Regions from separate parts of the Micromonospora sp. NPDC000089 genome, predicted to be linked through region 3. Evidence: predicted binding sites of a transcription regulator. Region 3 holds the regulator's gene; each other region holds the start of a gene.

What was found. Region 3 encodes HrcA, which represses chaperone genes, less so after heat shock. Its sites were predicted from a motif close to GGTTNGCACNCTCNNNNNGAGNGTGCNAACC; they were not measured.
Region 1: groES (co-chaperone GroES) is a predicted target of HrcA. The motif match lies at 5,680-5,710, and genes of this name have one in related genera.
Region 2: groL (chaperonin GroEL) is a predicted target of HrcA. The motif match lies at 6,092-6,122, and genes of this name have one in related genera.

The regions. Positions count from the first base shown of each region.
Region 1 is NZ_JBIAZT010000010.1:159,019-169,127, reverse strand. It holds gene ACFY3U_RS19770 (ROK family protein) at 1-412, opposite strand, end outside; gene ACFY3U_RS19765 (sugar ABC transporter permease) at 429-1,688, opposite strand; gene ACFY3U_RS19760 (ATP-binding cassette domain-containing protein) at 1,685-2,509, opposite strand; gene ACFY3U_RS19755 (sugar ABC transporter substrate-binding protein) at 2,587-3,690, opposite strand; gene ybaK (Cys-tRNA(Pro) deacylase) at 3,871-4,350, opposite strand; gene ACFY3U_RS19745 (methyltransferase domain-containing protein) at 4,380-5,594, opposite strand; gene groES (co-chaperone GroES) at 5,845-6,159, shown strand; gene groL (chaperonin GroEL) at 6,230-7,876, shown strand; gene ACFY3U_RS19730 (molybdopterin-dependent oxidoreductase) at 8,002-9,699, shown strand; gene ACFY3U_RS19725 (response regulator) at 9,686-10,109, opposite strand, start outside.
Region 2 is NZ_JBIAZT010000007.1:56,102-66,210, reverse strand. It holds gene thrC (threonine synthase) at 1-572, shown strand, start outside; gene ACFY3U_RS15055 (GNAT family N-acetyltransferase) at 825-1,844, shown strand; gene paaN (phenylacetic acid degradation protein PaaN) at 1,897-3,570, shown strand; gene ACFY3U_RS15045 (GNAT family N-acetyltransferase) at 3,680-4,210, opposite strand; gene ACFY3U_RS15040 (cold-shock protein) at 4,432-4,635, shown strand; gene ACFY3U_RS15035 (hypothetical protein) at 4,743-6,044, shown strand; gene groL (chaperonin GroEL) at 6,322-7,944, shown strand; gene ACFY3U_RS15025 (hypothetical protein) at 8,009-8,254, opposite strand; gene ACFY3U_RS15020 (S8 family serine peptidase) at 8,436-10,109, opposite strand, start outside.
Region 3 is NZ_JBIAZT010000021.1:11,285-21,393, forward strand. It holds partial or broken gene ACFY3U_RS26045 (LAGLIDADG family homing endonuclease) at 150-647, opposite strand; partial or broken gene ACFY3U_RS26050 (PhoH family protein) at 860-1,601, opposite strand; gene ACFY3U_RS26055 (snapalysin family zinc-dependent metalloprotease) at 1,961-2,512, shown strand; gene ACFY3U_RS26060 (serine hydrolase domain-containing protein) at 2,579-3,949, opposite strand; gene ACFY3U_RS26065 (histidine triad nucleotide-binding protein) at 3,946-4,305, opposite strand; gene ACFY3U_RS26070 (SDR family NAD(P)-dependent oxidoreductase) at 4,352-5,113, shown strand; gene ppk2 (polyphosphate kinase 2) at 5,187-6,101, shown strand; gene ACFY3U_RS26080 (16S rRNA (uracil(1498)-N(3))-methyltransferase) at 6,119-6,853, opposite strand; gene dnaJ (molecular chaperone DnaJ) at 6,855-8,003, opposite strand; gene hrcA (heat-inducible transcriptional repressor HrcA) at 8,077-9,099, opposite strand; gene ACFY3U_RS26095 (DUF4870 domain-containing protein) at 9,312-9,941, shown strand; gene hemW (radical SAM family heme chaperone HemW) at 10,021-10,109, opposite strand, start outside.

The DNA of each region.
Region 1 (10,109 bases), on a different contig from region 3:
GCACGTGCTGGTGCATCTCCTTGAGCGCGCCGGCCAGCAGCGGCGCGGTCTCCGCCGCGTCCAGGCCGCGCGGCCGTTCCAGGTCCCGGCGGTCGAGCACCGTGCCGCCGAGACCGACCCGCGCGGCCCGCAGCCGGTCCACCTCGATGGAGTACGCGTACGCGTAGACCCGGGCCGACTCCGGCCGGACGACCAGCGACGGCCGGCCGGCCCGGCCGGTCTCCTTCGTGGAGCCCTCGCTGACCAGGCCGACGCCGGTCAGGTCGGCGGTGAGCGCGCCGATGGTGCTGCGGTTGAGCCCGAGGGTGGTGGTCAGCTCGGCGCGCGAGGTGGCCCCGTGCACGTGCACGTGCCGCAGCAGCGCCCCGAGGTTCTGCCGCCGGATCTCCTCCTGGCTCGGTCCCGCCCGCATCGTCCCGGCTCCCTGGTCAGCGCAGGCCGGTGGCGGCGGATCGGCGGCGGGTCAGCGCGTCGACGCCGGCCGCCAGCAGCAGCACCAGCCCGGTGAAGGTGTACTTCAGCCCGGAGCTGAGGTCCAGCAGGCCCATGCCGTTGATGATGACAGCCACCACCGCGCCGCCGAGCACCGCGTGGATCACCCGTCCCTTGCCGCCGAAGAGGCTGGTGCCGCCGATCACGGCGGCGCCCACCGCGTACAGCAGGACGTTGCTGCCGCCGGTGTTCGGGTCGACCGACCGGTCCCGGCTGGCGGCGATGATGCCGCCGATCGCGGCCATCCCGGAGCAGATCACGAACGCGGAGATCTTCATCCGGTCCACGTTGATGCCGGCCCGCCGGGCCGCCTCCGGGTTGCCGCCCACCGCGTACAGGTGCCGGCCGTACGCGGTGCGGTTGAGCACGAAGGTCCAGAACGCCAGCAGCGCGCCGATCAGCGGCACCACGACGGGCATCCCCCGGGTGGAGCTGATCAGCGGGTTGATGCTGCGTTCGGTGTTGAGCACGTGGACGGCGACGCCGAGCAGCAGGGCCAGCCCGAGGATCCGGGCCGCGACCACGGCGACCGGCTCGGTGGTCAGGCCGCGGGCGGCCCGGTTGCGGTGCCGCAGCAGCCGTCCGGCGGCGTACCCGAGCACGGTGAGGCCGGCCAGCAGCCAGCCGAGCGCCGGCGGTACGAAGTTGTTCTCGATCGCGATGATCACCGGATCGCTGATCGAGACGTTGGTGCCCTCCTTCATCAGCAGCAGCACCAGGCCCTGGAAGGCGAGGAACCCGGCCAGGGTGACCAGAAAGGACGGGATGCCCACCTTGGCCACCAGGACGCCGATGGCGAGGCCGATGAGCACGCCGGTGGCGACCGCGGCGAGCACCGCCACGTACCAGGGGTAGCCGAGCACACTGACCACGTTGGCCAGTACGGTCGCGCACACCCCGCTGGCGAAGCCGGCGGAGAGGTCGATCTCGCCGAGCAGCAGGACGAAGACCAGGCCCATCGCGATCACCGTGACCGCGGCGCCCTGGGTGAACAGGTTCGCGAAGTTGGCCGCCGAGAGGAAGACCGGCCGCACCAGCGCGAAGATCAGGCAGAGCACGGTCAGGCCGATCACGGCCGGCAGCGAGCCGAGGTCGCCGCCGCGTACCCGGGCCAGGTAGTCGCGAACGTGGTCCGCGACGGTCGGCGTGGGGTCGAGCCGGGTGGGCCCCTCCTGGCGGGGCAGGGTGGCGGTCATCGGCGGGCTCCCGGGGTCAGCTGGACCGGCTCGTCGCCGTCGTCGGTGAGGTGCCAGGCCGGCTCGGCGTCCAGGCCGAGCGAGCCCGACCGCCCGGTGGTGATCAGCTCGACCACCTGGGAGTGGGTGACGTCGGTGGTGCGCAGCTGGGCGACCATCTGGCCGAGGTAGAGCGCGGCGATCCGGTCGGAGATGGCGAAGACGTCGTTCATGTTGTGTGAGATGAGCACCACCGCGAGGCCGTTGTCGGCGAGCCGGCGGACGATCTCGAGGACCTGGGCGGTCTGCGCCAGGCCGAGCGCCGCGGTCGGCTCGTCCAGGATGACCAGCCGGCTGTTCCAGAGCACCGCCTTGGCGATGGCGACGGTCTGCCGCTGGCCGCCGGAGAGGCTGGAGACGTGCTGCCGCAGCGAGTGCACGTTGCGCACGTTGAGGCCGGCGAGCGTCTCCGCGGCCATCTGCTCCATGGTGGGCTCGTCGAGCACGATGCCGTGCCGCCGCTCCCGCCCGAGGAACATGTTCTGCACGATGTCCAGGTTGTCGCAGAGCGCCAGGTCCTGGTAAACGACGTCGATGCCGAGCGCGGCGGCGTCCCGGGGGCTGGTGACGGTGACCGGCCGGCCCTCGAAGAGGAACTGCCCGGAGTCGGTCGGGTGGATGCCGCTGATGCACTTCACCAGGGTCGACTTGCCGGCCCCGTTGTCGCCCACCAGCGCCGTCACCTCGCCCGGATGCACGGAGAGGCCGACGTCGCGCAGCACCTGGACGGGACCGAAGCTCTTGTCGATCCCGCGGACTTCCAGCAGGGGGGTTCCGGACACGGGAGGCTCCTTCGCGCTTCGGGTCGGTCCCGCCGGGCGGTTGCCGCGGGCGGCGGCGTCGGTCGGTGGGGGTGCGGTCAGCGGATGGCGGCGTCGGCGCAGAGTCTGGCGTACGCCCCGGCGCACACCTTGTCCCGGTCGACGAAGCCGTCGGCGATCACGTCCTTGACGTCGTCGGCGTAGACGACCTTCGGGGTGAGCAGGATGGCCGGCACGTCCCGGCCGTTCTTCGGGTCGCGGACGGTCTGGGCGGTCTCCTTGCGTTCCCCCCGGGCCAGCGCGATGGCGAGACCGGCGGCCGCCCGCGCCTCCTCCTTGATGTCCTTGTAGACGGTCATGCACTGGTCGCCGGCGAGGATGTTGCGCAGCCCCTGCACGTCGGCGTCCTGCCCGGTCACCGGGATCCGGCCGTTGAGCTTGTTCTTCTTGAGCACCGAGATCGCCGCGTTGCCCAGGCCGTCGTTGGCCGCGAGGACGCCGTCTATCCGCCCCTGGGTACGGGTGAGCATCTGCTCGAAGAGCACGCCGGCCTGCGCGTTGTCCCAGTCCGGCACCCACTGCTCGGGGCCCCGGACGAGATCCCCGGCGGCGAACTTCGGGGCGAGCACCGAGTCGTAGCCGTCCTTGAACATGGTGGCGTTGTTGTCCGTCGGTGAGCCGTGCAGGAAGGCCACCACCGGCGCGCCCGTCCGCCGGTCGCCCGGGCGCTCGGCCAGGCACCGGGCCAGGCCCTCGCCCTGCAGCTTGCCCACCGCCTGGTTGTCGAAGCTGACGTAGTACTGGGCGGAGCCGTCCAGGGTGAGCCGGTCGTAGTCGATGGTGGCGACGCCCTGGGACCGCGCCTTCTCCAGCACCGCCTTGCCGGTGCCGCTATCCAGATTGACGATCATCAGAACCGTGGCGCCATTGGTGATCATTTGTTCGGCGATGTTGGAGAACTGCGACTTGTCGCCCTGGGCGTTCTGGATGTCGGATCTGATGCCGGCGGCGTCGAACGCCTCCTTGAGGAATCGACGGTCCGCGCCCTCCCAGCGGGCGGAGGTCTTGCTGTCCGGCAGGATCACGCCGATCTTCGGGCTCCGGCCGCCGGCCTGGCTGCCGCTGGCGGACTGGTCACAACCGGCCGTGCCGCCGGTGGCCAGCAGGCCGACGGCGGTGAGGGCGAGCAGGCCCTTGCGCATCTGCACGGGTCCTTTCTCCGGTGGTGGCGGCCCGTTTGTTGTGAGCGGCAACGTATTGCTCCCGGTCCGACCCGCGCAAGACCGGGGGAGTCGTCAGTTCGGGAAAGGGCAGTAACAATCCCGTAACGCGGACGAGCCGGCGCGGAAATTGTCGATCCCGGTCAGTCTGCTCCCGGGCGGTCAGCGCGCCGCGACCGGGGCGGTGGTGGCGTCGGTCAGCGCCACCAGGTCGGCCGGGGCCAGCTCCAGCTGCAGGCCCCGGCGGCCCGCCGACACGTAGACGGTGTCGTGCTCGAGCGTCGAGGAGTCGAGCACCGTAGGCAGCCGGCGGCGCTGGCCCAGCGGGCTGATCCCGCCGCGCACGTACCCGGTGGCCCGCTCGGCCACCGCCCGGTCGGCCAGCGCGGCCCGCTTGCCACCGACCGCCGCGGCGAGCGCCTTGAGGTCCAGCTCGCCGGTGACCGGGACGACCGCCACGGTCAACCCGCCGTCGACCTCGGTGACCAGCGACTTGAACACCCGCTCCGGCGGCACCCCGAGCGCCGCGGCGACCAGCGCCCCGTAGTTCGGCGCGTCCGGCGACACGTCGTACGGGTGGGTGCGGTGCGCGATCTTCCGCTTCGCCAGCAGTGCCGTCGCCGGGGTGCCCTGTCCCGCCATGCCCGTCACGCTAGCCGGCCGGGTGGGGATCAGCCCGCGACGGGTCGGCACACCAGCACGGTCGGCGCCCCGGCGACCCGGGTGAGCACCAGGCTCGCCGCCGCATCGCCGGCCAGCCGCAGGTCGCGGCGCAGCTTCTCCGGCTCCAGCGCCGAGCCGCGCTTGAGGATCTCCACCCGGCCGGTCCGGCGCTCACGCAGCAGCGCGCGCAGCCGCTTCAGCGAGAACGGCAGCACGTCGGTGATCTCCAGGCAGCGGGCGAACGGGGTGGGCCGGGGCGCGTCCGCGTAGAGGTAGGCGATCGACGGGTCGGCCAGCGTGGCGTCGAGGTCGGTGGCCAGTTCGGCGACCAGGTGGGCGCGCACCACGGCCGAGTCCGGGTCGTAGAGGAACCGCCCGACCGGGCCCACCGCGGCGTCCACCGTTCCGGTGCCGGTGAGCTGGTAGGTGGCGCCTCCGCCGGACGCGTCGGGCCGGGCCCGCTCCCGCAGCAGGGTGGCGCGGCGGGGGACGTCCGCCAGCTCGCCGCACCACAGCGCGGCCTCCACCAGGTCCCCGTCCACGCTCACCCACTCGGCCTCGGCGCCGGCCGGAACCAGCGCGTGGTCGATGCCGGGGGCCACCTTCACCACGGTGTGCGGGACCCGCTCGGCCAGCCCGGTGACGAAGTCCCACGGCGGGGAGTAGGCGTTCGGGTCGAAGATCCGCCGCCCGGTGCCGGCCCGCCGACGCGCGGGATCGCAGAAGACCCCGTCGACCCGGCCCACGTCGAACGCCGTCGCGTCCCCGCACTCGACCGTGAACAGGTCTGCCAGCCCGGCCGCCTCGGCGTTCGCGGCAGCCATCGCGGCGGTCACCGGGTCGGCCTCCACGCCGTACACCCGGATGCCGGCGCGGGCCGCGGCGAGCGCGTCGGCGCCGAGGCCGCAACCCAGGTCGGCCAGCGTGCGTACCCCGGCGGCGCGCAGCCGCGCGGCCCGCCGGTCGGCGACCACCCGCCGGGTGGCCTGCTCCAGCCCGGCCCGGGTGAGGAACATCCCGGCGGCGGCCGGGCCGAACTTGCCGACCGCCCGCCGGCGCAGCTCGGCCTGGGTGAGCGCCGCCGCGGCCAGGTCGGCGGGCAGCCCGGCGGCGCGTAGCCCGGCGGCCGCGGCCAGCGGGTCGCCGCCGGCCACCTCGGCCGCCGCGGCGAGCGCGGCCGACCCCGCGGGGGTACGCAACGCCGCCAGCTGGTCGAGATCCATCCCGACATTCTCGCGGTACGCCCCGACTCGCCGGGCGCCGGGCTGGCACTCTCCTTGACGGAGTGCTAGCCGAGGAATAACCTGCGATTAGCACTCTCACCCTGAGGGTGCCAGCTCCCGGGCCATCCGGCGCGGGCGCGAAACGCCAGGCGGACCGGCACCCGCGACGACGGCCCCGCCCGGTGGCATGTGGCAGATTGACGCTGGTCGGAATCTCGATCGGCAACGAAACCAAGTACCCCAGGAGGGTATGCCCGTGACTACCGCGACCAAGGTTGCGATCAAGCCGCTCGAGGACCGCATCGTGGTCCAGGCGAACGAGGCTGAGACCACCACGGCCTCGGGCATCGTGATCCCCGACACCGCCAAGGAGAAGCCGCAGGAGGGCACCGTCCTCGCTGTCGGCCCGGGCCGGATCGACGACAAGGGCAACCGCGTGCCGCTCGACGTCAAGGTCGGCGACACCGTTCTGTACTCGAAGTACGGCGGCACCGAGATCAAGTACGCCGGCGAGGAGTACCTGGTGCTCTCCGCCCGCGACGTCCTCGCGGTCATCGAGAAGTAAGCAACCGATCAGTGTCGTTGCCCCGGTCCGGCTCGCCGGGCCGGGGCAACGTCGCTTCGAAGGGATACAGATGGCGAAGATCCTGAGCTTCTCGGACGACGCCCGACACCTGCTCGAGCACGGTGTCAACGCCCTCGCGGACACGGTCAAGGTCACCCTCGGCCCGCGCGGGCGCAACGTCGTCCTGGACAAGAAATTCGGTGCGCCCACGATCACCAACGACGGCGTGACCATCGCCAAGGAGATCGAGCTCACCAACCCGTACGAGAACCTCGGCGCGCAACTGGTCAAGGAGGTGGCGACCAAGACCAACGACGTCGCCGGCGACGGGACCACCACCGCGACCGTGCTGGCCCAGGCGATGGTCCGCGAGGGCCTGCGCAACGTGGCCGCCGGGGCGAACCCGTCCGGCCTCAAGCGCGGCATTGACGCGGCGGCCACCAAGGTCTCCGAGGCGCTGCTGGACCGGGCCGTGGACGTGACCGGCAAGGAGTCGATCGCGCACGTCGCGACCATCTCCGCGCAGGACGCCACGATCGGCGAGCTGATCGCCGAGGCGATGGAGAAGGTCGGCCGCGACGGTGTCATCACCGTCGAGGAGGGCTCCGCGCTCACCACCGAGCTGGAGGTGACCGAGGGTCTGCAGTTCGACAAGGGCTTCATCTCGCCGAACTTCGTGACCGACCTGGAGTCGCAGGAGTCGGTCCTGGAGGACCCGTACATCCTCATCACCACGCAGAAGATCTCCGCGATCGAGGAGCTGCTGCCGCTGCTGGAGAAGGTCCTGCAGAACAGCAAGCCGCTGCTGATCGTCGCCGAGGACGTCGACGGCCAGGCGCTGTCGACCCTGGTGGTCAACTCGATCCGCAAGACCCTCAAGGTCTGCGCGGTCAAGGCCCCCGGCTTCGGCGACCGCCGCAAGGCGATGCTGCAGGACATGGCGATCCTGACCGGCGCCGAGCTGGTCGCCCCGGAGCTGGGCTACAAGCTCGACCAGGTCGGCCTGGAGGTGCTCGGCACCGCCCGGCGGGTCGTGGTCGACAAGGAGAACACCACCGTGGTCGACGGCGGCGGCCAGTCCGCCGAGGTCGCCGACCGGGTCGCCCAGATCCGCAAGGAGATCGAGGCCTCGGACTCCGAGTGGGACCGGGAGAAGCTGGCCGAGCGGCTGGCGAAGCTCTCCGGCGGCATCGCGGTCATCAAGGTGGGCGCGGCGACCGAGGTCGAGATGAAGGAGCGCAAGCACCGCATCGAGGACGCGATCGCCGCCACCAAGGCCGCCGTCGAGGAGGGCACGGTGCCCGGTGGTGGCGCCGCGCTGGCGCAGATCCTGCCGGTGCTCGCCGACGACCTGGGCCTGACCGGGGACGAGAAGACCGGTGTGTCGATCGTCCGCAAGGCGCTGGTCGAGCCGCTGCGCTGGATCGCCCAGAACGCCGGCCACGACGGCTACGTGGTGACCCAGAAGGTCGCCGAGCAGGAGTGGGGCAACGGCCTCGACGCCGCCCGCGGCGAGTACGTCGACCTGGTCAAGGCCGGCATCATCGACCCGGTGAAGGTGACCCGTAACGCGGTCACCAACGCCGCCTCGATCGCCGGCCTGTTGCTCACCACGGAGAGCCTCGTGGTGGAGAAGCCGGCCGAGCCGGAGCCGGCCGCCGCCGGTGGCCACGGCCACTCGCACGGCCACGGCCACCAGCACGGCCCGGGCTTCTGACCCGACCGTACGCCCAGCTCGGGGCGCGTCGTCCACGGACGGCGCGCCCCGACGCGTCTGGGCGGCTGATTACGGAACCCTGACGCGGTTGGCGGCCGGTGCGGGTGGTCGACCAGACTGGACCGATGAGCACCCCGCGCAACCTCGCCGCGCTCGCCGGCGTCACCGCCGCCGTCGTGGCGATCGGCGCCGCCGAGCCGGTGGCCGTCCTCACCGGGCCGCGCTCCGCGCCGCTGATCGCGGTGGGTGGGCTGGTCGTCGACCTGGTGCCGGAGCCGGCCAAGCAGTTCGCCATCTCGCTCTTCGGCGTCCATGACAAGACCGCCCTGCTGATCGGCACGGCGGTGCTGCTGGCCGGGTTCGCCGCGCTGCTCGGGATGCTCGCGGCCCGCCGGCTCTGGGTCGGGCTGGCCGGCATCGCCGCGTTCGGCGTCCTGGGGGTGGCCGCCGCGCTGACCCGGGCCGGCGCGAACGCCGCCGACGCGCTCCCGTCGCTGGTCGGGGTGGGGCTGGGCGGGCTGGCGCTCTGGGCGTTCCTCGCCGGCCCGCTCCAGCTCGACCCGTGGCCCTGGACCCCGCCCACCCCGGCGCCCGCCACGCCAGCTGGCCCGCCCGCCGCTGCCGACCAGCCCGCCGCTGCCGCCGACCGGTCCGCTCCCGGCGTCGGCCCGGCCCCGGGTCGTCCCGGCGCCGCCGCGCCGCCCGTCCCGGCGACCACCTCGGCCGGCCCCGGGCGGCCCGGCGGGAACGCCGACCCGGAGTCGCGGCGGCGGTTCCTGCGCGGGGTCGGCACGCTCGCCGGCGCAGCCGCCGTGGTCGGGCTGGCCGGGCACTGGCTGGCCGGCCGGCGCGGCGTCTCCGCGGCCCGGCAGGCGGTCGCGCTGCCCACCCCGTCGGCCGTGGCGCCGTCGCTGCCGGCCGGCGCGGACCTGGCGGTGCCGCAGCTGGCGTCGTACACGACCTCGAACAGCGACTTCTACCGCATCGACACCGCGCTGGTGGTGCCGCAGGTGGACCCGGACAGCTGGCGGCTGCGGATCCACGGGCGGGTGCGCAATCCGATCGAGCTGAGCTTCGCCGACCTGCTGGCCCGCCCGATGGTCGAGCGGTACGTCACCCTGGCCTGCGTCTCCAACGAGGTGGGCGGGGACCTGATCGGCAACGCCCGCTGGCTGGGCGTACCGATCAAGGAGCTGCTCGACGAGGCGCAGCCGGAGGAGGGCGCCGACCAGGTGGTCGGCCGCTCGGTCGACGGCTGGACCTGCGGCACCCCGACCGCGGTGCTGCGTGACGGGCGGGACGCCCTGCTGGCGGTGGGGATGAACGGCGAGCCGCTGCCGGTCGAGCACGGCTTCCCGGTCCGGATGGTGGTGCCCGGCCTCTACGGCTACGTGTCGGCCTGCAAGTGGGTGACCGAGCTGGAGCTGACCAGCTTCGCCGACTTCGACGCGTACTGGGTGCCGCGCGGCTGGTCGGCGCAGGGGCCGATCAAGACCCAGTCCCGGATCGACACGCCCCGCCCGCGCAACAAGCTCGCCGCCGGCCCGGTCACGGTGGCCGGGGTGGCCTGGGCCCAGCACCGGGGGATCAGCCGGGTCGAGGTACGCGTCGACGGCGGCCCCTGGCAGCAGGCGACGCTGGCCCCGGCGGCGTCGGTGGACACCTGGGTGCAGTGGTCGTGGCGGTGGCCGGCGACCCCGGGCGAGCACACCCTCCAGGTGCGGGCGACCGACCGCGCGGGCGACACCCAGACCCCCCAACCGGCACCGGTGGCCCCGGACGGCGCGACCGGCTGGCACACCGTCAAGGTCACCGTCGGGTGAGCGGCTCCGGCCCGGGGTCGGCGGGGCCGGCGCGCAGGTAGGCGAGCACCGCCAGCACCCGTCGGTTGGTGTCGTCGCTGGGCAGCAGGCCGAGCTTGGTGAGGATGTTGCCGACGTGCTTGCCGACCGCCGCCTCGGTGACGTGCAGTCGGCCGGCGATGGCCGCGTTGGACCGGCCCTCGGCGATCAGCACCAGCACCTCCCGCTCGCGGGGGGACAGCGCGGCGAGCGGGTCGCGCGGGCGGTGCAGCAGCCGGCGTACCACCTCGGGGTCGACCACCGTGCCGCCGGCGGCGACCGCGCGGAGGGTGCCGACGAACTCGGCGATCTCGGCGACCCGGTCCTTGAGCAGGTAGCCGAGCCGGCGACCGTCGCCGCTGTCCAGCAGCGCGGCGGCGTACTCGGTCTGC
Region 2 (10,109 bases), on a different contig from region 3:
AGCAGCTCGGCTGGCGGATCCCGGCGCAGGTGGTGATCCCGATGGCCTCCGGCGAGCTGCTCACCAAGGTCGACAAGGCGTTCTCCGAGCTGGTGGAGATCGGGCTGGTCGAGGCGCCGGCCGGCGGCTGGAAGGTCTTCGGCGCTCAGTCGGCCGGCTGCAACCCGATCGCCGCCGCGCTGCACGCCGACACCGACACCATCACCCCGGTCAAGCCGACCGGCATCGCCAAGTCGCTCAACATCGGCGACCCGGCCGCCGGCGCGTACGCCCTGGAGGCGGTCCGCCGCACCGGCGGCTGGATGGAGTACGCCGACGACGACGAGATCCGCGCCGGCATCCGCGACCTGGCCCGTACGGCCGGGGTCTTCGCCGAGACCGCCGGCGGGGTGACCGTCGCGGTGCTGCGCAAGCTGGTCGAGTCCGGCCGGCTCGACCCGACGGCCGAGACGGTCGTCTTCAACACCGGCGAGGGACTCAAGACCATCGACGCGGTGGCCGCCCAGGTCGGCCCCACCCACCGCATCAAGCCCTCGCTGCGCGCGGCCCGGGACGCCGGCCTGCTCTCCTGAGGCCCGAGGCGGCAGACCGGGGAGTAGCTGGCGGTTTGCTGTGAGTGTGGAAAAACCCGCCGGTAGGGACTTGACGGCAGGAACCAGGCGGCGCAAGATGCTCCGTGCGGGAGGGCATTTCGCCGGAGACTTTTGAAGTTCTTACGACCCAACGCCGGAGGCGTTGTGCGAGTGTCCCTCCCGACCACGTCCGATCGGGCCAGCGAGTAATTCGCTGGCCCGATCGCTTTTCCGGCTGCCAGGCTCCCCGACATGAGCATCACGATCGCGTCGTTCGACGGCGCCGACCAGGCCGCGGTCGACGAGGCGTACCGGATCGGCGCGGCGGCCAACGACGCCGACCTGCCGGACTTCCCGCCGTTCTGCCGGCGACGCTTCGACGCGCTGTTCTCCACCCCGATGCCCGGCACCGCGACGCTCTGGGCGCTGGCCCGCCTCGACGGGGTGCCGGCCGGCTACCTGCAGCTCGACCTGCCGCAGCTCGACAACACCGACAACGCCACCGCCGAGCTGGTGGTCCACCCCGAGCTGCGGCGCCGCGGGGTGGGCCGGGCCCTGCACGCGTACGGGGTGCGTCTGCTGCGCGAGCAGGGGCGCAAGCGGGCGGTCACGATGACGGTCTCCGCGCTGCCCGACGGGCCGGACCGATCGGTGGCGGGCGACGCGTTCGCCGCCGCGACCGGAGCCCGGCCCGCGCTCGCCGAGGTGCGTCGCCGTCTCGACGTCGGTGAGATCGACCGACTCGCGCTGCGGGCGGCGCTGGCCGAGGCCCGCCCGCGCGCCGAGGGTTACCAGTCGGTCTGCTGGCAGGGTGCCACCGGGCCGGAGTACGTCGCGGACGTCGCCTACCTGGACGGCCGGTTGCTGATGGACGCGCCGATGGGCGACGTGCAGTGGGAGCCGGAGCAGGTGGACGCCGAGCGGGTCCGGGGCACCGAGCGGGCGCTGGACGCCCGGGGCCGCCGGCGCTACCACCTGGGGATGCGGCACGAGGCGTCCGGGCGGCTGGTCGCCTGGACCCTGCTGGACGTGGGCGCCGCCGCCGACTGGCACGCGTTCCAGCAGATCACCATCGTCGACCCGGACCACCGTGGGCACCGGCTCGGCCTGATCGCCAAGGCCGAGAACCTGCACCACCTGCTCACCCACGAGCCCGGGGTACGCGTCATCGACACCTGGAACGCGGCGGAGAACCAGCACATGATCGCCATCAACGAGCGGCTCGGCTTCCGCCCCGTCGACGCGTGGACCAACTGGCAGTTGACGATCTGAACTGTGACACGCCCCTACTGATCTGGGGGCTTCCTGTTGCATGATGGCGGGCATGACGGAGACCCCGCACCCCCTCTACGCCAGGCACGCCGACACCCTGGACCGCGCGCTGACCGCGATCTCCGAGCGCGGGTACTGGTCCGCCTACCCCGAGTCCCCCAGCCCCCGGGTGTACGGCGAGACCGCCGCCGCCGACGGCAGGGCGGCGTTCGAGGCGTACCTGAACGGCGACTTCCCGCTGGACCAGCCGGGCGACGGGGACACGGTCGCCACCGAGAGCAGCCCGTTCGGCCTGGCGCTGAACGTGCGCTACCCGCACGCCGCCGCCGACCAGCTGGTGGGCGCCGCGACAGTCGCGTTGCCGGCCTGGCGGGACGCCGGCCCGCAGGCCCGGGCCGGGGTCTGCCTGGAGATCCTGGACCGGCTGCACAAGCACATCTTCGAGCTGGCCAACGCGGTGCAGTTCACCAGCGGGCAGGCCTTCGTGATGGCCTTCCAGGCCGGCGGGGCGCACGCGCTCGACCGGGCGCTGGAGGCGGTCGCGTACGCGTACCGGGAGATGACCCGGCACCCGGCGACGGCCGGCTGGGAGAAGGCCGCCGGCAAGGGCGACCCGCTGCGGATGAGCAAGACGTTCCACGTGGTGCCGCGCGGGGTGGCGCTGGTGATCGGCTGCAACACGTTCCCGACCTGGAACTCGTACCCCGGGCTGTTCGCCTCGCTGGTCACCGGCAACCCGGTGATCGTCAAGCCGCACCCGCGCGCGGTGCTCCCGCTGGCGATCACCGTCCGGTACGCCCGCGAGGTGCTGACCGAGGCCGGCTTCGACCCGAACCTGGTGCAGCTCGCCCCCGAGGCGTCGGGGGAGAAGCTGGCCTCCACCCTGGCCCTGCACCCGGCCGTGAAGATCGTCGACTTCACCGGCTCCACCGAGTACGGCGACTGGCTGGAGGAGAACGCCCGGCAGGCGGCCGTCTACACCGAGAAGGCCGGCCTCAACACCGTCGTCGTCGACTCCACCGACGACTTCGCCGGGATGTGCCGCAACCTGGGCTTCACGCTCACCCTCTACAGCGGCCAGATGTGCACCACCAGCCAGAACATCCTCATCCCGGCCGGCGGCATCGAGACCGACCAGGGGCACAAGAGCTTCGACGAGGTGGCCGGCGGGATCGCCGCGGCGGTCGGCAAGCTCACCGCCGACCCGGCCCGCGGCGTGGAGCTGACCGGCGCGATCGTCAACGACGGGGTGCTGGAGCGGCTGGACGAGGTGACCAAGGTCGGCGAGCCGGTGCTCGAGTCGCGTACGGTCGAGCACCCGACGCTGCCCGGCGCGGTGGTGCGGACGCCGACCATCGTCAAGCTGGCCGCGGACGACACCGGCACGTTCGGCCGGGAGTGGTTCGGCCCGATCTCGTTCGCCATCGCCACCGAGTCGACCGCGCACAGCCTGGAGATCATGCGGGGCACGGTCGGCGAGAAGGGCGCGCTGACCGCCGCCGTGTACTCCACCGACGAGGCGGTGCTGGACGCCGCAGAGGGCGCCGCGATCGAGGTCGGCGTGCACCTGTCCTGCAACCTGACCGGCGGGGTCTTCGTCAACCAGTCGGCCGCGTTCTCGGACTTCCACGGCAGCGGCGCCAACCCGGCGGCGAACTCCGCCCTGACCGACGGCGCGTACGTGGCCAACCGGTTCCGCATCGTGCAGTCCCGCCGCCACGCCTGACCCCCTACCCATTCGCGCGCTTTCACGCAAGGAGTGGCCATCTGCCGCCGGATGGCCACTCCTTGCGTGAAAACTGCGCTCTGAGCAGATGACCGCGGGGAGCGTGAGGTCAGGCGGGGCGGCGCATCTGCAGTTCGCGCATGACCGGGACGGTGGGGTGCGGGACGCGTACGCCGGTGTCGGTGAAGCCGATCTTCTGGTACGCCCGGTACGCGCGGTCGTTGCCGACCACCACCTCCAGCAGCAGCTGCGGCCGGCCGCACTCGTGGGACCAGGCGCCCACCGCGTCGACCAGCGCGCCGAGCAGCCCGCTGCCGCGCCAGGTCGGGGTCACGTACACCGCGTAGACCACCGTCAGCGCCGGCTCGTCCGGGCTGACCGTGCCGCCGGCGTGCCCGACCAGCCGGCCGTCGGCCTCCGCGACGAACTGGGCGGTGTGCCGCCCCGCCGCGACCTGGGCGATCCGGGCGGCGTACTCGGCGTGCGGGCGGGCGGCCGCCTGGGCGACCGTCTCCAGGAAGGCCAGTGGGGTGTCGGCCAGCATCTCCAGCCGCAGCGCCCGCATCCGGGCGGCGTCCTCGGGCCGGACCCGGCGGACGGTGACCGTCGAGTTGTCCGGGTGGGCCGGGGCAGGTGTCATGCCGCCATGCATACCGCAACGACGGCTGACGATGGCTCGGACACCGCAAACCGTGGCGGAATGTGCCGATTTGTGGTCGTGCGGTGCCGTCACTGCTCGTGTAGCGTGCGATTTCGGTCACCTTGCGCGGTCGTCGCCGGCCAGCCGCAAGGGTGGGCCTCCGGTGCCGTCCCCGTCGGCGCCGGGTGGTGGAACGCCGCGCACAGTGAGGAAGTGGCACCGTGGCACAGGGCAGTGTGAAGTGGTTCAACGCCGAGAAGGGCTACGGCTTCATCGCCGTCGACGGCGGGCAGGACGTCTTCGTTCACTTCTCAGCGATCGAGATGGACGGCTACAAGGCGCTGGACGACGGCCAGCGGGTGGAGTTCGAGATCACCCAGGGGCAGAAGGGTCCGCAGGCCGAGCGGGTCCGCGTCATCGCCTGATCCCCGGCCGCGGCGGTCCGCCCGCCGGGCCCACCTCGGGGCCGCGGCCCGGGCCGGCGCCAGGGAAGATCATGAGCCGTTCCAGGCGTCGTCGCTGAGGAGGCTCCATGTCCGAGCAGTTCCCGCCGGGGTCGGCCGAGCCGCACCGCGGTGACCCGACCGGCCCGGGGTCGTCCACCCCGTCGCCGGACCCGACCGCCGCCCCGGCCGCACCCGGCTGGCCGGCCCAGCCCGCCTGGCCGAGCCAGTCCGCCTGGCCTTCCTCGCCCGGCGCCGGGCCCGCTCACCCGGGCGAGCCCGTGCCCGGCCAGCCCGTGCCCGGCCAGCCCGTGCCCGGCCAGCCCACGGCGGGCCAGCCCGCGGCCGGCACCCCGGCGCCCGGCCTTCCCGGTCAGCCCGCGCCGGGTCACCCCGGTCAGCCCGCGACCGGCTGGCCCGTGCCGAGCCAGCCGATGCCCGGCCAGCCCTGGCCGGCGCCGGCGCCGGGCTGGGGGTATCCACCCGCCGGCGGATTCCCGCCCGGCGCCGGGCCGTACCCCGGCCAGCAGCCGTACGGGGGGTCGGTCCCCGGTGGCCACGACCCCGCCGACCCGCTGGTCAACCCGCCGTACGCCGGGGTGAACGGCTGGTTCGCCCGCTGCCTCGGTGCGGCCCGCCGCGGCTGGCGGATCCTGCTGCCGGTGCTGCTGCTCACCCAGACGGTGCCCGCCGCGGTGGTCTCGCTGCTGTCGCTGGGGCTGACCCCGAATCCCGAGTCGGTGGCGCCGGACGGCTCGCTGCCGCCGGGCTACCTGAGCGACATCGCCGTGTACGGCGGCGCGGTGCTGGTCGCCACGTTCCTCCTCGGCTTCGTGCAGAGCGTGGGCTGGGCGGCCGGCACCTGGGTGGTCGCCCGGCAGGCCGCCGGCGAGCCGGTCGACCTGGGCGGGGCGCTGCGCTACGGCGGGCGTCGGGCGCTCGGCCTGTGGGGCTGGACGCTGCTGATCACCGTGATCATCACGGCCGGCGTCTGCTTCTGCGTGCTGCCCGGGGTCTACCTGACCTTCGCGCTGGCGCTGGGTGGCCCGGTCTACCTCTTCGAACGGAGCAACCCGATCGGTCGCTCGTTCCGGATGTTCCACGACCGGCTCGGCCTGGTGCTGGGGCGGGTGGCCCTGGTCGGGGCGGCTCTGGTGCTGGGCAGCGTGCTCGGCGGGGTGGTGGAGTCGGTCGGACTGCTCCCGTTCGGCGCCGACCCGCTGGCGTCGCCCGGCACCGCCGTGGGCGCCGTGCTGGTGATCGTGGCGTGCGCGGTGCTGGTCGTTCCGGCGTACCTGGCGCAACTGGTCGGGCTGGTGGTGACGTACGCGGAGCAGCGCGCCCACGAGGGCCCGGTGAACGCCGCCCGACTGTTGGCGGAACTCGGCTGACCGGCCCCATCGTGCTTGCACTCGGCAGGGGAGAGTGCTAAACAAGTCATTGGCACTCGCATACCGTGAGTGCCAATGGTCGGGGCGGTAGGGCCACGGCCGCGCCGGTGTCTCGATGGCACCGGCCGGCACGAGGCCGGTCGTCGCGGGCTGTCCGGCCCGACCGAGGAGGACGTCGTCGTCGCCAGGTGGCGACGTCCCCAAGGTGCGTACACCAGGCGGCCCATCCGGGATACACACTCGGGTGGCCCGTGAGTGTCCAGGAGGACAACGCCGTATGGCCAAGATGATCGCGTTCGACGAAGAGGCTCGCCGCGGCCTCGAGCGGGGCATGAACCAGCTCGCCGACGCCGTGAAGGTGACGCTCGGCCCCAAGGGCCGCAACGTGGTGCTCGAGAAGAAGTGGGGTGCCCCCACCATCACCAACGATGGTGTGAGCATCGCCAAGGAGATCGAGCTCGAGGACCCGTACGAGAAGATCGGCGCCGAGCTGGTCAAGGAGGTCGCCAAGAAGACCGACGACGTCGCCGGTGACGGCACGACGACGGCGACCGTTCTGGCCCAGGCCCTGGTCCGCGAGGGCCTGCGCAACGTGGCCGCCGGCGCCAACCCGATGGCCCTGAAGCGGGGCATCGAGGCCGCCGTGGCCAGCGTCTCGGAGGAGCTGTCCAAGCTCGCCAAGGACGTCGAGACCAAGGAGCAGATCGCCTCCACCGCCTCCATCTCCGCCGGTGACAGCACCGTCGGCGAGATCATCGCCGAGGCGATGGACAAGGTCGGCAAGGAAGGCGTCATCACCGTCGAGGAGAGCAACACCTTCGGCCTGGAGCTCGAGCTCACCGAGGGCATGCGCTTCGACAAGGGGTACATCTCCGCGTACTTCATGACCGACCCGGAGCGCATGGAGGCCGTCTTCGACGACCCCTACCTCCTGATCGTCAACAGCAAGATCTCGTCGGTCAAGGACCTGCTCCCGATCCTGGAGAAGGTCATGCAGTCGGGCAAGTCCCTGCTGATCATCGCCGAGGACATCGAGGGCGAGGCCCTGGCCACCCTGGTCGTCAACAAGGTCCGGGGCACCTTCAAGTCGGTCGCCGTCAAGGCGCCGGGCTTCGGTGACCGCCGCAAGGCCATGCTCGCCGACATCGCCATCCTCACCGGTGGCCAGGTCATCAGCGAGGAGGTCGGCCTCAAGCTGGACGCCGTCGGCCTCGACATGCTGGGCCGCGCCCGCAAGGTCGTGGTGACCAAGGACGAGACCACCATCGTCGACGGTGCCGGTGACGCCGAGCAGATCCAGGGCCGGGTCAACCAGATCCGGGCCGAGATCGACAAGAGCGACTCCGACTACGACCGCGAGAAGCTGCAGGAGCGGCTGGCCAAGCTGGCCGGCGGCGTCGCGGTGATCAAGGTCGGCGCGGCCACCGAGGTCGAGCTCAAGGAGCGCAAGCACCGCATCGAGGACGCCGTCCGCAACGCGAAGGCCGCCGTCGAGGAGGGCATCGTCCCGGGTGGTGGCGTCGCGCTGGTGCAGGCCGGCAAGACCGCCTTCGACAAGCTCGACCTGGTCGGCGACGAGGCGACCGGTGCGAACATCGTCAAGGTCGCGCTGGACGCCCCGCTGCGGCAGATCGCCGTCAACGCCGGCCTCGAGGGTGGCGTCGTGGTGGAGAAGGTCCGTAACCTCGACGCGGGTCACGGCCTGAACGCCGCCAACGGCGAGTACGTCGACCTGCTGGCCGCGGGCATCATCGACCCGGCCAAGGTCACCCGCTCGGCGCTGCAGAACGCGTCGTCGATCGCGGCGCTCTTCCTCACCACCGAGGCCGTCGTCGCGGACAAGCCGGAGAAGACCCCGGCCGCCCCGGCTGGCCCGGGTGGCGGGGACATGGACTTCTGAGTCCAGCTCCATCCAGTACGCCACAGGGGCGGGCCGCGCGAGCGGTCCGCCCCTGTGGCGTTGTCTAGCGGGGTATCCGGCGCTGGTTGCGGCGCTTCTCGGCCCGGCCGTACGGGGGTGGCACCGGCACCGGCTCGTCGACCACCGGCACCGGCTCGGCGACGTCCGGTTCGTCCACCTCGGTCAGCTCCGCGAGCTGCTCGGCGTCGCCGTAGTCCCGCCGGTCGAACGGCACCGCGCCCGGCCGCTCGGTGGCCGGCACCCGGGTGACGTGCGCAACGTCGTCGGTCTGCTCGTCGTCGGTGGTCATGTCGCCTCCTCCTACCGAAACGGTAGGGGCCGCCGTTCGGTCACGCGGACGAACCGGATTATCGGGGTCAATGCCCGCTTTGGCCGGTCGGCGACGGGTCCGGGCGGTCCGACCCGAGCGCCGTCGGTAGAGCGGGAAGACCCGCTCGATCCGGGCGGCGGCAGGGCCGACGGCGCACCGGTCAGCCGCGGGCGGCGCGGACCGCCGCGTACGCGTCGACGATGCCCGCGCCGGCCAGGCTCCCCGCACCGCCGCAGCCGTCCCGCGGCCCGGCCGGCGGAGCGTCCGTCGCGGCGGGCTTCGCGGTCTCCCGCAGGATCCGTCGGGTCCGGTCCAGGTCGCCGACCAGCGCCGGGTTCGCCGACCACATCAGCGCCACCACGCCCGCCACCTGCGGCGTCGCCATCGAGGTGCCGTCCAGGGTGGCGTACCCGCCGCCGGGCATCGCGGAGAGCACCTCCGCGCCCGGGGCGACCAGGTCCGGCTTCGCGGCGCCGCCCGGGGCCGGCCCGCGGCTGGAGAAGTCGGTGACCCGGCCGCGCCGGTCGACCGCGCCGACGGTGAGCACGTCCGGATAGGGCGCGGGCGGGTCGACGATCGACCCGCAGTACGGGCCGGTGTTGCCGGCCGCCGCGACGACCAGGATCCCGGCGGCGTCCAGCGCGTCGACCGCCGGGCGCAGCGCCCCCGGGTCGCAGCCCTCGATCGGCGGGCAGCCCCAGGAGTTGGTCAGCACGTCCGGCGCCCGCTCCGGCCGCCCGTCGGTGAACGGGTCGCCGCCGGCCGGGAACGGGGCGAGCATGAACTGCAGGCAGTCCAGGTAGCGCGCCGGGCTGCCCAGGTTCCGGTCGAGGTCGGCGCAGCCCACCCAGCCGGCGCCGGGCGCCACCCCGATGCCGTCCCGGCCGACCGCGCTGCCGGTCGTGTGGGTGCCGTGGCCGCCCTGGTCGGTCGGGGAGCGGGTGCCGTCCCACGGGTCGTACCAGGAGTCGTCCCCGCCGCGGAAGCCGCCGGCGAGCGCCGGGTGGGTGCCGTCCACACCGGAGTCCGAGCTGCCGACCACCACCCCGGAGCCGGTGACCCCCAGCTCGGACCAGACCCGGTCCGCGCCGATCAGGCGCACGTTCCAGGTCGGGCCGTCGGGGGCCGGGCGATCACCGTGGGCGGTCGGCGCGGCGGCGGGCAGCGGGCGTACCCGCTGGCTGATCAGCACCCGGGCCACCTCCGGCCGGCCGGCGAGCCAGGTCCGCACCGCCGGCCCGCCGTCGGTCTCGATCGCGTTCAGCAGGTAGTACGGCGTGGGGTGCAGGCGCAGCCGGGTCAGCTCCCGGCGCAGGCCGCCCTGGGTCCGCTCGGCGGTCGCTACCAGCCGGCGGTGCACCTCGACGGCCCGGGCGTCGCGGCCGGCCCGGCCCGGCGTCCCGGTGGGGAGGCCGCCGAGGTCGGCCTGCTCGCGGAGCACCACCAGCAGCCGCTCGCCGTGCAGGCCGGGCTGGCCGGGGCCGAGGTCGACCGCGCCGAGGGCGACGAGCAGCACGGCCGTGGCCAGCGCCGCCACCGGCCGGCTCGGCGTACGCCCGCGCGGGCGGGCCAGTAGCACGCCGTACCCGACGGCCAGCAGGATCGCGGCGACCAGCCCGGCGCCGGCGGCGACCGCGACCCAGTACGGCACGTCCCGGCTGCCGATGAGCACCACGGAGATCTCCTCCGGGTCGGCGAAGGCCAGCGGCCCGAACAGCACCAGCCCCACCAGCCAGCGCACCGGCGCCTGCCCGGCCGGTACGCCGTCCCGGCGGCCCGCCGCCTGCAACGCGCCCAGCGCGAACCCGACCGGCGGCAGGGTGACCAGCGCGGG
Region 3 (10,109 bases):
AAGGGCTCGATACCGGCCGGCAGCCGAATCTCCACCACGAAACAGTCCGATCGGTACGGAACGGGATGCCCGTTGGCGAAGCCGGGTTTGCGCCCTTCCGCCTCCCGTAGCCGCCACGTTGCCACCCCACCCAGCGACTGGACCAGGTACACCACGTCGTCGCGCAGCTGAGGCGAGCTGGTGGAGTACTGCACCCGGCAGGTGCGCCCGGGCTGCGTGGCCAGACCGCCGTCGGTGTCCAGCAGTCCCTGCAGCACGGCCAGCCGGACCTCGAGGCTGTTCTGCTTGTACTCATCCGGGACGAACTTGGTTCCGGACTTCGTACCGGCCAGGCCCAGTTGACGCAGCGCCGCCGTCACCGGGTTGGCGAGTGCAACGCCCCGTCCCCCGTTGACGTGGCGCAGCACGTAGTCGTACTTGCTCTTGTGGACCAGCTCGATGTCGGGGAGCGCCTGCTCCATCGCGACGGCGAGTTCCGGGTCGGCGGTGCAGAACGCCGGGGTGGTGCGGCACGAGATCGAGCCGTCCCCGAGGAGCAGGCCGAGCGCGTACGGGTCGAGCGGGACGTCCCTCGGCTCCATCTGGACGGGCGCCACGACCGGAAGCTCGTACCGGCGGGTGTGGCCCCGCCACTCGTTGCCGATCATGTCCTGCGTCTCGACGGTGCGCCGACGCCCGCGCCGCTTGTCGTCGGGAGTGGCGACGGTCCAGAGGTGTTCGCCGCAGCAGAGCGTCGAGGACCCGTCCTGCGTGGTGACCCGGTAGACCTTCTTGGGGCCCTGCGGGTAGATGCCGATCACCGGGGTGGGCGTCCCGTCCGAGCCGATCACCAGGTCACCGACCTGGAGCGACCCGAACGGCTTGAAGCCCTCAGGGGTGAGGACCCGGGCGTCGTAGGGCTGGGCCCTACCCCTCATGTACGCCAGCGGCGCGACCTCGATCGTGCCGGCGGCCATCAGCTTGGGGATGGTCTCCGGGTCGAGCATGTCGTGCAGCGCGTCGTAGAGCGGGCGCAGGTAGGGGTCGATCTTCTCGTTCAGCGTGCCGGGCAGGAAGCCGAGCCGCTCGCCCGCCTCGACCGCCGGCCGGGTGAGGATGATCCGGTCGACCTGCTTGGCCTGCAGCGCCTGGACGGCCTTCGCCATGGCCAGGTAGGTCTTGCCGGTGCCGGCGGGGCCGATGCCGAAGACGATGGTGTTGTCGTCGATCGAGTCGACGTACTGCTTCTGCCCGAGCGTCTTGGGACGGATGGTGCGCCCGCGCCGGGAGAGGATGTTGAGCGTCAGGACCTCGGCGGGCCGCTCGGCGCCGCCCTGCTCGAGCATGCCGACGGTACGCCGGACGGCGTCAGTGGTCAGGGTCTCGCCTTTCTCGATCAGTTCGAGGAGCTCACTGAAGAGGCGCTCGGCGAGCGCATTGTCCGCGGGCGCGCCGGTGATGGTGATCTCGTTGCCGCGTACGTGCACGTCGCTGACGACCGAGCGTTCGACGAGTCGCAGGATCTCGTCGCCCGCGCCGAGCAGGTTGACCATGATCTTGGGATCGGGGACGGTGATCCTGGTCTGCACCCGGGGCGGGCCGGGAGGTGGGGTGCCGGTCATAGATCGGGCCCGTCGGGCCCTGCGCCACCTGCTTCCGATCTCGGTGCCGGGCCCTGCTGGCGGCGGCGTGCGGACGTTGCTCCCATCGTATCCGTTGAACCCCGGCGACACCGCGCCCATTTCCGCCGCCCCGCCCGCCTTCCGGAGGGTGCCCAAGGGGCACGGAACCCGGCCGGTGTCACGCTGTGCGACCGGGCGGGACACACCGTCACGGCTGGGAGCAGATCGACCGCAACGCGCTGAACTGCGGCAACAACTTTCGACATAGCAGAGATGGATGAAAATTGGCACCTTCTGCTTCAAAGATTCTCGTGATTGGCTGCTTCTTGTCCGGTTCGCACGGAAGAGGAGAGTGATCCATGTCCGTACCCCGTACCGCCCGCTGGTTGACCGCCGCAGCCGTGGGCGTGGCCGCCGTCGTCGTGCCGCAACTTCCCGCCAGCGCCGCCGCGGCCACGGTGTGTTACGACACCAGCCAGGCCGGCGCCTACGCCGGAACGACCGACTCGGCCGCCTCGATCTGGAACGGCGCCACCAACGTCACCCTGGCCCAGTGCGGGTCCAGCCTCCGGGTGCACCAGATCACCGGCGGTGGCTCGTACGCCGTGCGCACCTCGCTCGGCGTGGGCGACGTCTACATCGACACCGAGCAGGCCGCCCAGTACAGCCCGCTGCGCATCGTCACCCACGAGATCGGGCACATCCTCGGCCTGCCCGACAACTACAACGGCGACTGTTCGCTGCTGATGTCCGGCGGCAGCGCCGGCACCGCCTGCACCAACCCGTACCCGAGCGCCGGCGAGGCGGCCCAGGTGGACGCCTACTTCGGCACCGGGCTCACCGCCCGCTCCGCGGACGGCGGTCAGGTCTTCCGGGACAGCTGGCCGGCCCCGGCGGCCGTCACCGGCTGACCGACTGCACCGCCGACGCGTCGGCCCGCCCGGGACCCCCTTCCCGGGCGGGCCGACGCGCACCGGTCAACCGCGGAAGTCGTACCGGTCGAAGGTCTCCTGGTGGCGGGTGAACCGGTAGGTCGCCCAGTGCAGGGTGACCACCGCCCCGGACCCGTCCCGGGTCATCCGCAGCAGCTCGCCGGCCTCCCGCCCGGAGACGGTGCGGAACACGTCCGGCTCGCCGGGCACCGGCGCGAAGACCGCCGGCGGTTTACCCGCCGGGTCGTCGGCGCCCCGGGCCCGCAGTGCCCCGTCGTGCCAGCCGAAGACGTACTCGAAGCCCTCGCCCCACCAGCGGCCCAGCATGCCGCGCAGCGGCCCGGGCGCGGGCGGGCCCGGTCGCCAGGGCGGCACCTCCGCCGGGTCGTGCTCGGCGGAGGCGGCCAGCAGCCGGTGCGGCAGCTCGAGGATCTCCCCCGCCGTGCCGGACGAGCCGAGCACCGCGCAGCCCATCGCCCCGGCGGTGCCGTCGCCGCCGCGCCGGCCGTAGACGGCGGCCAGGAAGCCCGGCATCGCGCCGTCGTGCCCGACGTGCACCACCCGCTCCGGGTACGGCAGCAGGATCAGGCCGAGCCCGAAGCCGGCCGCCCAGAGCGTCTCGTCGGTGGTGGTCACCGGCCAGCGCATCTCGTCCAGGGTGGCCGGCGCGAGCACCGCGCCGTCCGGGTCCAGCGCCGCCGGGTCGGCCAGGAAGGCCGCCCAGCGGGCCATGTCGGTGGCGGTGCTCCACAGCTGCGCGGCCGGGGCGACCGCGCCGAAGTCGGTCGGCGGCTCCGGATGCGCCTCGTCGGAGTACGCGTCCACCAGGAAGCCGGTCGCCGCCTCCGGGCCCGGGTCCACCGAGGTGGCGGCCAGCCCCAGCGGGTCGAGCACCCGCGCGGCGAGCACCTCGGCCCAGCTGCCGCCGCGCAGCTCGCCGACCAGCCGGCCGAGCAGCGCCATGCCCAGGTTGGAGTAGTGGTAGCGCCGGCCGGTGGGCAGCACCCGCTCCACCCGGGCCAGGTCGGCGACCAGCTCCTCGACGCCGGGGGCGCGCAGGGTGTCCCAGACGTCCCCGTACGGCTCGCGCTGCAGGCCGGCGGTGTGCGAGAGCAGGCGGCGCACGGTCAGCTCGCCGTGCGCCGGCAGCTCCAGGTGCCGACCGATCGGGTCGTCCAGGTCGAGCAGCCCGTCGTCGCGGCACTGCATGACCAGCACGGAGGTGAACGTCTTGGTGACCGAGCCGATCCGGAAGCGGGTGGCCGGGCCGAGGGTGGTGTCGTTGCCGGTGCCGCCGACCTCGCAGGTCCACAGCGGCCGGTCGGCCCGGTGCAGGGCGACCGCCAGCGCCGGCACCCGCGCCTGCGACTGGACCAGGCGGGTCAGCCGCGCCAACCGGTCGACCGCCCCGGTCACGCCAGGTCCCGGGCCAGCATCGGGCCGAGCGGCGCGCCACCGAGCAGGTGCGCGTGCACGTGGAAGACCTCCTGCCCGCCGTACGCCCCGGTGTTGAACATCAGCCGGAAGCCGTCGCCGAGCAGCCCCTCGTCCTCGGCCACCGCGGCCGCCGTCTCCAGCACCTCGCCGGCCAGCGCCGGGTCGCTCTGGGCGAGCGTCACCACGTCCGCGTAGTGCTCCTTGGGGATCACCAGCACGTGCACCGGCGCCTTCGGGCCGATGTCGCGGAAGGCGAGCGTGCGGTCGGTCTCCCGGACGACGGTGGCCGGGATCTCGCCGGCGACGATGCGACAGAACAGGCAGTCGGGTTCCATTGGGGCATGGTAAGGCGCGGCGGCCGGCTGCGGCATGATGTGCCCCGTGACTTCACGGGCGGTGCTGGTGACGGGGGCCTCGCGGGGCATCGGACGGGCGGTGGCCCGGGCGTTCGCGGCGGGCGGGGACCGGGTGGCGATCCACCACCGCGACTCGGCGGAGCTGGCCGAGGCGCTCCGCGCCGAGCTGCCCGGCGACGGGCACGTGGTGGTCCGCGCCGACCTGGCCGACCCGGACGCGGTACGCGCCATGGTGGACTCCGCAGCCGAGCTGCTCGGCGGGCTGGACGTGCTGGTCAACAACGCCGGCGTGTTCGGCCCGGCGGACCCGCCGCACCCGGTCTTCGAGACCGGCTACGAGCAGTGGCGGCAGCGCTGGCGGGAGGTGCTGGACACCAACCTGGTGGGCGCGGCGAACGCCGCCTGGTGCGCGGCCCAGCACATGCGGGAGCGGGGTGGGCGGATCGTCAACGTCTCGTCCCGGGGCGCGTTCCGGGGCGAGCCGGCGAATCCGGCGTACGGGGCGAGCAAGGCGGGGTTGAACGCGATGGCACAGTCCCTCGCGGTGGCGCTGGCCCCGTACGGCATCGGGGTGGCCAGCGTGGCGCCGGGCTTCGTCGAGACGGACATGACCAACGAGCACCTGAAGTCACCGCGCGGCGACGCGGTCCGGGCGCAGAGCCCGTTCGGTCGGGTCGCCCGACCGGAGGAGATCGCCGCGGCGGTGCACTGGCTCGCCTCGCCCGAGGCGGAGTGGGCCGCCGGTACGGTGATCGATCTCAACGGCGCCTCGTACCTGCGTACCTGAGCGTCACCGTTCAGCAAACTGCCAGCCATCTCCAGGTGGCTGAACGCCATTCGGCGGGGTAACTGCGTGGAGCATGACCGACACCCCCACCCTGCTGGACCTCTCCGCCGACTACCGGGTGGAGGACGGCCACGACGACGACCCGGTGCTGCTGCGCCCGGACGGCAGCCCGGTGGACACCTGGCGGGAGAACTACCCGTACGACCACCGGATGGCCCGCGACGAGTACGACCACCACAAGCGGCTGCTCCAGATCGAGCTGCTGAAGCTCCAGGAGTGGATCCAGGAGACCGGCGAACGCCTGGTGATCATCTTCGAGGGGCGGGACGCGGCCGGCAAGGGCGGCACGATCAAGCGCTTCATGGAGCACCTCAACCCGCGCGGCGCCCACGTGGTGGCGCTGACCAAGCCGAACGAGCGGGAGTCCACCCAGTGGTACTTCCAGCGCTGGCTGGCGCACCTGCCGGCGGCCGGCGAGATCGTGCTGTTCGACCGGTCCTGGTACAACCGGGCCGGCGTGGAGCGGGTGATGGGCTTCTGCGGCCGGCGGGACTACCTGGAGTTCCTGCGCCAGGCCCCGGAGCTGGAGCGGATGCTGGTGCGCTCGGGCATCCGGCTGGTCAAGTTCTGGTTCTCGGTGTCGCAGAACGAGCAGCGCACCCGGTTCGCCGTCCGCCAGGTCGACCCGGTACGCCAGTGGAAGCTCTCCCCGATGGACATCGCCTCGCTGGACCGCTGGAACGAGTACACCGAGGCCAAGGAGGCGATGTTCTTCTGGACCGACACCGCGGACGCGCCGTGGACGGTGGTGAAGAGCAACGACAAGAAGCGCGCCCGGCTGGAGGCGATGCGGCACGTGCTGAGCCGCTTCGACTACACCAACCGGGACGACGAGGCGCTCGGCGTGCCCGACCCGCTGATCGTCGGCCCCGCCGGCCTCGACCTCGCCCCCGAGGAGGAACCCGTCCCCGTCTTCCCCCGCCCCTGACCCGCCGGACCGCCTGCCTACCAGCGGGAGAGGCGGGTGGCGAGGACGGTGAGGGCGGCTACGCCGGCGGTCGAGGTGCGCAGGACCGACGGGCCGAGTCGGACGGGGCGGGCGCCGGCGTCGGCGAAGGCGGTCAGCTCGGCCGGGGCGATGCCGCCCTCCGGGCCGACCACCAGCACGATCTCGCCGGCCTCCGGCAGCGCGGCGGTGGTCAGCCGCTCGGTGGCCTCCTCGTGCAGCACGTAGGCGGCGGCCGCCCCGGCGATCCGCCGGGCCACCGTGCCGGTCGACTCGTCCGGCGCGCCGGCCACCACCGGTAGCCAGGGCCGGCGGGCCTGCTTCGCCGCCTCCCGAGCGGTGGCCACCCACTTCTCCCGGGCCCGTACGCCCCGCTCGCCGCGCCACTGCACCACCGAGCGGGACGCCGCCCAGGGCACGATCTCGTCCACCCCGACCTCGGTCATCGCCTGCACGGCCAGCTCGCCCCGGTCGCCCTTGGCGATGCCCTGCACCACGGCCACCCGGGGCACCGGCGCGTCCGCGTACCCCCGGGAGGTGACCTGGACGTCGAGGGTGCCCCGGCCGACGGCGGTGACGAGCGCGGCGGCCGTGCCGCCCCGACCGTCGGCGAGCAGCAGCTCCTCGCCGACCCGCAGCCGCTGCACGGTCGCCGCGTGGTGCCCCTCCGGGCCGTCCAGGGTCCACGTGTCGCCGGTCGGCAGTGTGTCGACCAGGAACAGCGGCGCGGACACCTCAGGCGTGCCCGTTGAACGCGTCGCGCATCCGGGAGAAGAAGCCGCCCTGCTTGGTCAGCTCGGCGATCTCCTCACCCCGGGTCTTGGCGAAGTCGCGCAGCATCCGCTCCTGCTCCGGCTCCAGCTTGGTGGGGGTGCGCACGTCCAGGTGGACGTAGAGGTCGCCGCGGCCGGTGCCGCGCAGGTGCGGCACCCCCCGGGCGCGCAGCCGCAGCGTGCTGCCCGGCTGGGTGCCGGCCTTGACGTCGACGATCTCCTCGCTGTCCAGCGTCTTGATGGTCAGCCGGGTGCCGAGCGCGGCGGCGGTCATCGGCACGGTGACCCGGCAGTGCAGGTCGTCGCCCTTGCGCGAGTAGACGTCGTGCGGCCGCTCGTGGATCTCCACGTAGAGGTCGCCGGCGGTGCCGCCGCCCGGGCCCACCTCACCCTGCTGGGCGAGCCGGATCCGCATGCCGTCCTCGACCCCGGCCGGGATCTTCACGGTCAGCGAGCGCCGGGTGCGCACCCGGCCGTCGCCGGCGCAGGTCGGGCAGGGGTGCGGGATGGTCGTGCCGTACCCCTGGCAGACCGTGCACGGCCGGGCGGAGACCACCTGGCCGAGGAAGGTCCGCTGCACCGACTGCACCTCGCCCCGGCCGCCGCACGCCTCGCAGGTGGCCAGGTGGGTGCCCGCCGCGGTGCCCGCGCCGGCGCAGGTGGTGCAGAGCACGGCGGTGTCCACCGTGATCGGCGCCTCGGCCCCGAACGCGGTCTCGTGCAGGTCCAGCTCCAGCCGCAGGATCGCGTCGGCGCCCGGCCGGGTACGCGGGCGCGGACCGCGCGCCCCGCCACCGGCGGCGCCGCCGAAGAACGCGTCCATGATGTCCTGGAAGCCGACGAACGGGCCGGCCCCGCCGGGCCCGCCCGGTCCACCGGCGCCGCCGCCACCCGGGGCGAGCGGGTCGCCGCCCAGGTCGACGATCTGCCGCTTGCGATCGTCCGAGAGGACCTCGTACGCGGCGTTGATGTCCTTGAACTTCTCCTGTGCCTCCGGGTCCGGATTGACGTCCGGGTGGAACTGCCGCGCCAGCTTGCGGTAGGCGCGCTTGATCTCGTCGTCGGAGGCCTCCCGGCTCACGCCGAGAATGCCGTAGTAGTCCCTGGCCACTGCGTTCGGTGTCCTCATGTTCGTCTCGCGTTGCGCCGGTCGGCGGCCGGAGCCGGCCGTCGGCCCTGACTGGTCAGTTCTGGGCCAGCAGCTCGCCCACGTAGCGTGCCACGGCGCGCACCGTGGCGATGGTGCCGGGGTAGTCCATCCGGGTGGGGCCCAGCACCCCCAGGCCCCCGACGATGGTCGCACCCGGGCCGTACCCGGTGCTGACCACCGAGGCGGCCCGCAGGTTGTCGATCTCGTTCTCGTCGCCGATCAGCACCCGGGTGGTGCTGGGCTCGGCCTCGCCGATCAGCTTGAGCAGGACGACCTCCTCCTCCAACGCCTCAAGGATGGGCCGCAGCGAGCCCTGGAAGTCGAGGATGCCGCCCCGGGTCAGGTTGGCGGTGCCGGCCAGCGCGAGCCGCTCCTCGGTGCGCTCCACCAGGGTCTCCAGCAGCACGCTGGACAGCGTGGTCATGGCGCCGCGCAGCTGCGGCGGCGACTCCTCGACCAGCGCCTGGACCAGCGGCGGGGTCTCCGACAGCCGGCTGCCGACCAGCTTCTCGTTGACCAGCCGGCGCAGGTCGGTGACGTCGTCGGCGGGGACCGGCGCGGGCAGCTCGACCAGCCGCTGCTCGACCCGGCCGGTGTCGGCGATCATGACCAGCATCAGCCGGGTGGTGGAGATCGGCACCAGCTCCAGGTGGCGCACCGAGGAGCGGGCCAGCGACGGGTACTGCACCACGGCGACCTGCCGGGTGAGCTGCGCCAGCAGCCGCACCGTGCGGTGCACCACATCGTCCAAGTCGACCGCGCCGACCAGGAAGCGTTCGATCGCCCGGCGCTCGGCCGGGCTGAGCGGCTTGACCCGGGAGAGCCGGTCGACGAAGAGCCGGTAGCCGCGGTCGGTGGGCACCCGGCCGGCGCTGGTGTGCGGCTGCCGGATGTAGCCCTCCTCCTCCAGCACGGCCATGTCGTTGCGGACCGTCGCCGGGGAGACCCCGAGCTGGTGCCGCTCGACCAGGGCACGGCTGCCGACCGGCTCCTGCGTGGCGACGTAGTCCTCGACGATCGCGCGCAGCACCGCGAGCTTGCGGTCGTCGAGACCCATCCGTCCACCTCCTGACGCACGTCGGCCCGGGGCGGGTGCGCGCCGGGCGAGCGCTCTGGCACTCGACTGTAGCGAGTGCCAGTCTACGTCGGCGTCCGCACCGGCGCGATGATCAGCGCCGGACGCCGGGCGCGACGGTAGAGCCGTTCAGCCGGACAAGCCGGGCGATGTCGCTCTGGTCACCCCTTGCCGGCAGCCCCTACCGTGACGGCATGACTGAACCACCTCGCCCTCCCGGCGCGGGGGACCCCGGCGACCGCCCGGACCCGACCGCACCGTCCGGCTCGTCGTACGAGCCACCCACCGCACCACTGTCCGGGGCGTCCGGCGCGGGCGGCTATCCCCCGCCCGGTGGCTATCCGCCGCCGCCCGGTGACCAGCCGCCGTCGGGCGGTTACCCTCCGCCGGGCGGCTACGCCGCACCGGGTGCCGGCTACCCGCAGGCGGGCGCCGGCTACCCGACCGGCGGCGCGTACGGCCCGCCGAGCGGCGGCTGGGCCAGCAACGACGACAAGACCTGGGCCCTGGTCGCGCACTTCGGTGGCGCCGCGGCGATGTTCGTCAGCGGCGGCGTGCTCGGCTGGCTGCCCCCGCTGGTCGCCATGCTGGCCCGCGGCAACCAGTCGCCGACCGTCCGCCAGCACGCCGTGGCGGCGCTCAACTTCCAGCTGCTCTGGTCGGTCGTCGGCCTGGTCGGCTGGATCCTGAGCTGCATCCTGATCGGCTTCGTCGCGGTCGGCGCGGCCGTGATCCTCGGCGTGGTCTTCGGCATCCTGGCCGGCGTCCGGGCCAACGAGGGGGAGCTCTACCGCTACCCGATGAGCATCAGCATGATCAAGTGAGCGTGCCGGCCGGCCTCCGGGCCGGCCGGCGTGTTCCACCCCGCCCGGCCGGGGTCGCCCGGCTGGGGTTTCGGGGCGTTCAGGGCAGCAGGTCGCGGACCACCGCGTCGGCGAGCAGCCGGCCGCGCAGGGTGAGCACCGCCCGCCCGCTAGCGAACCGCTCCGGGT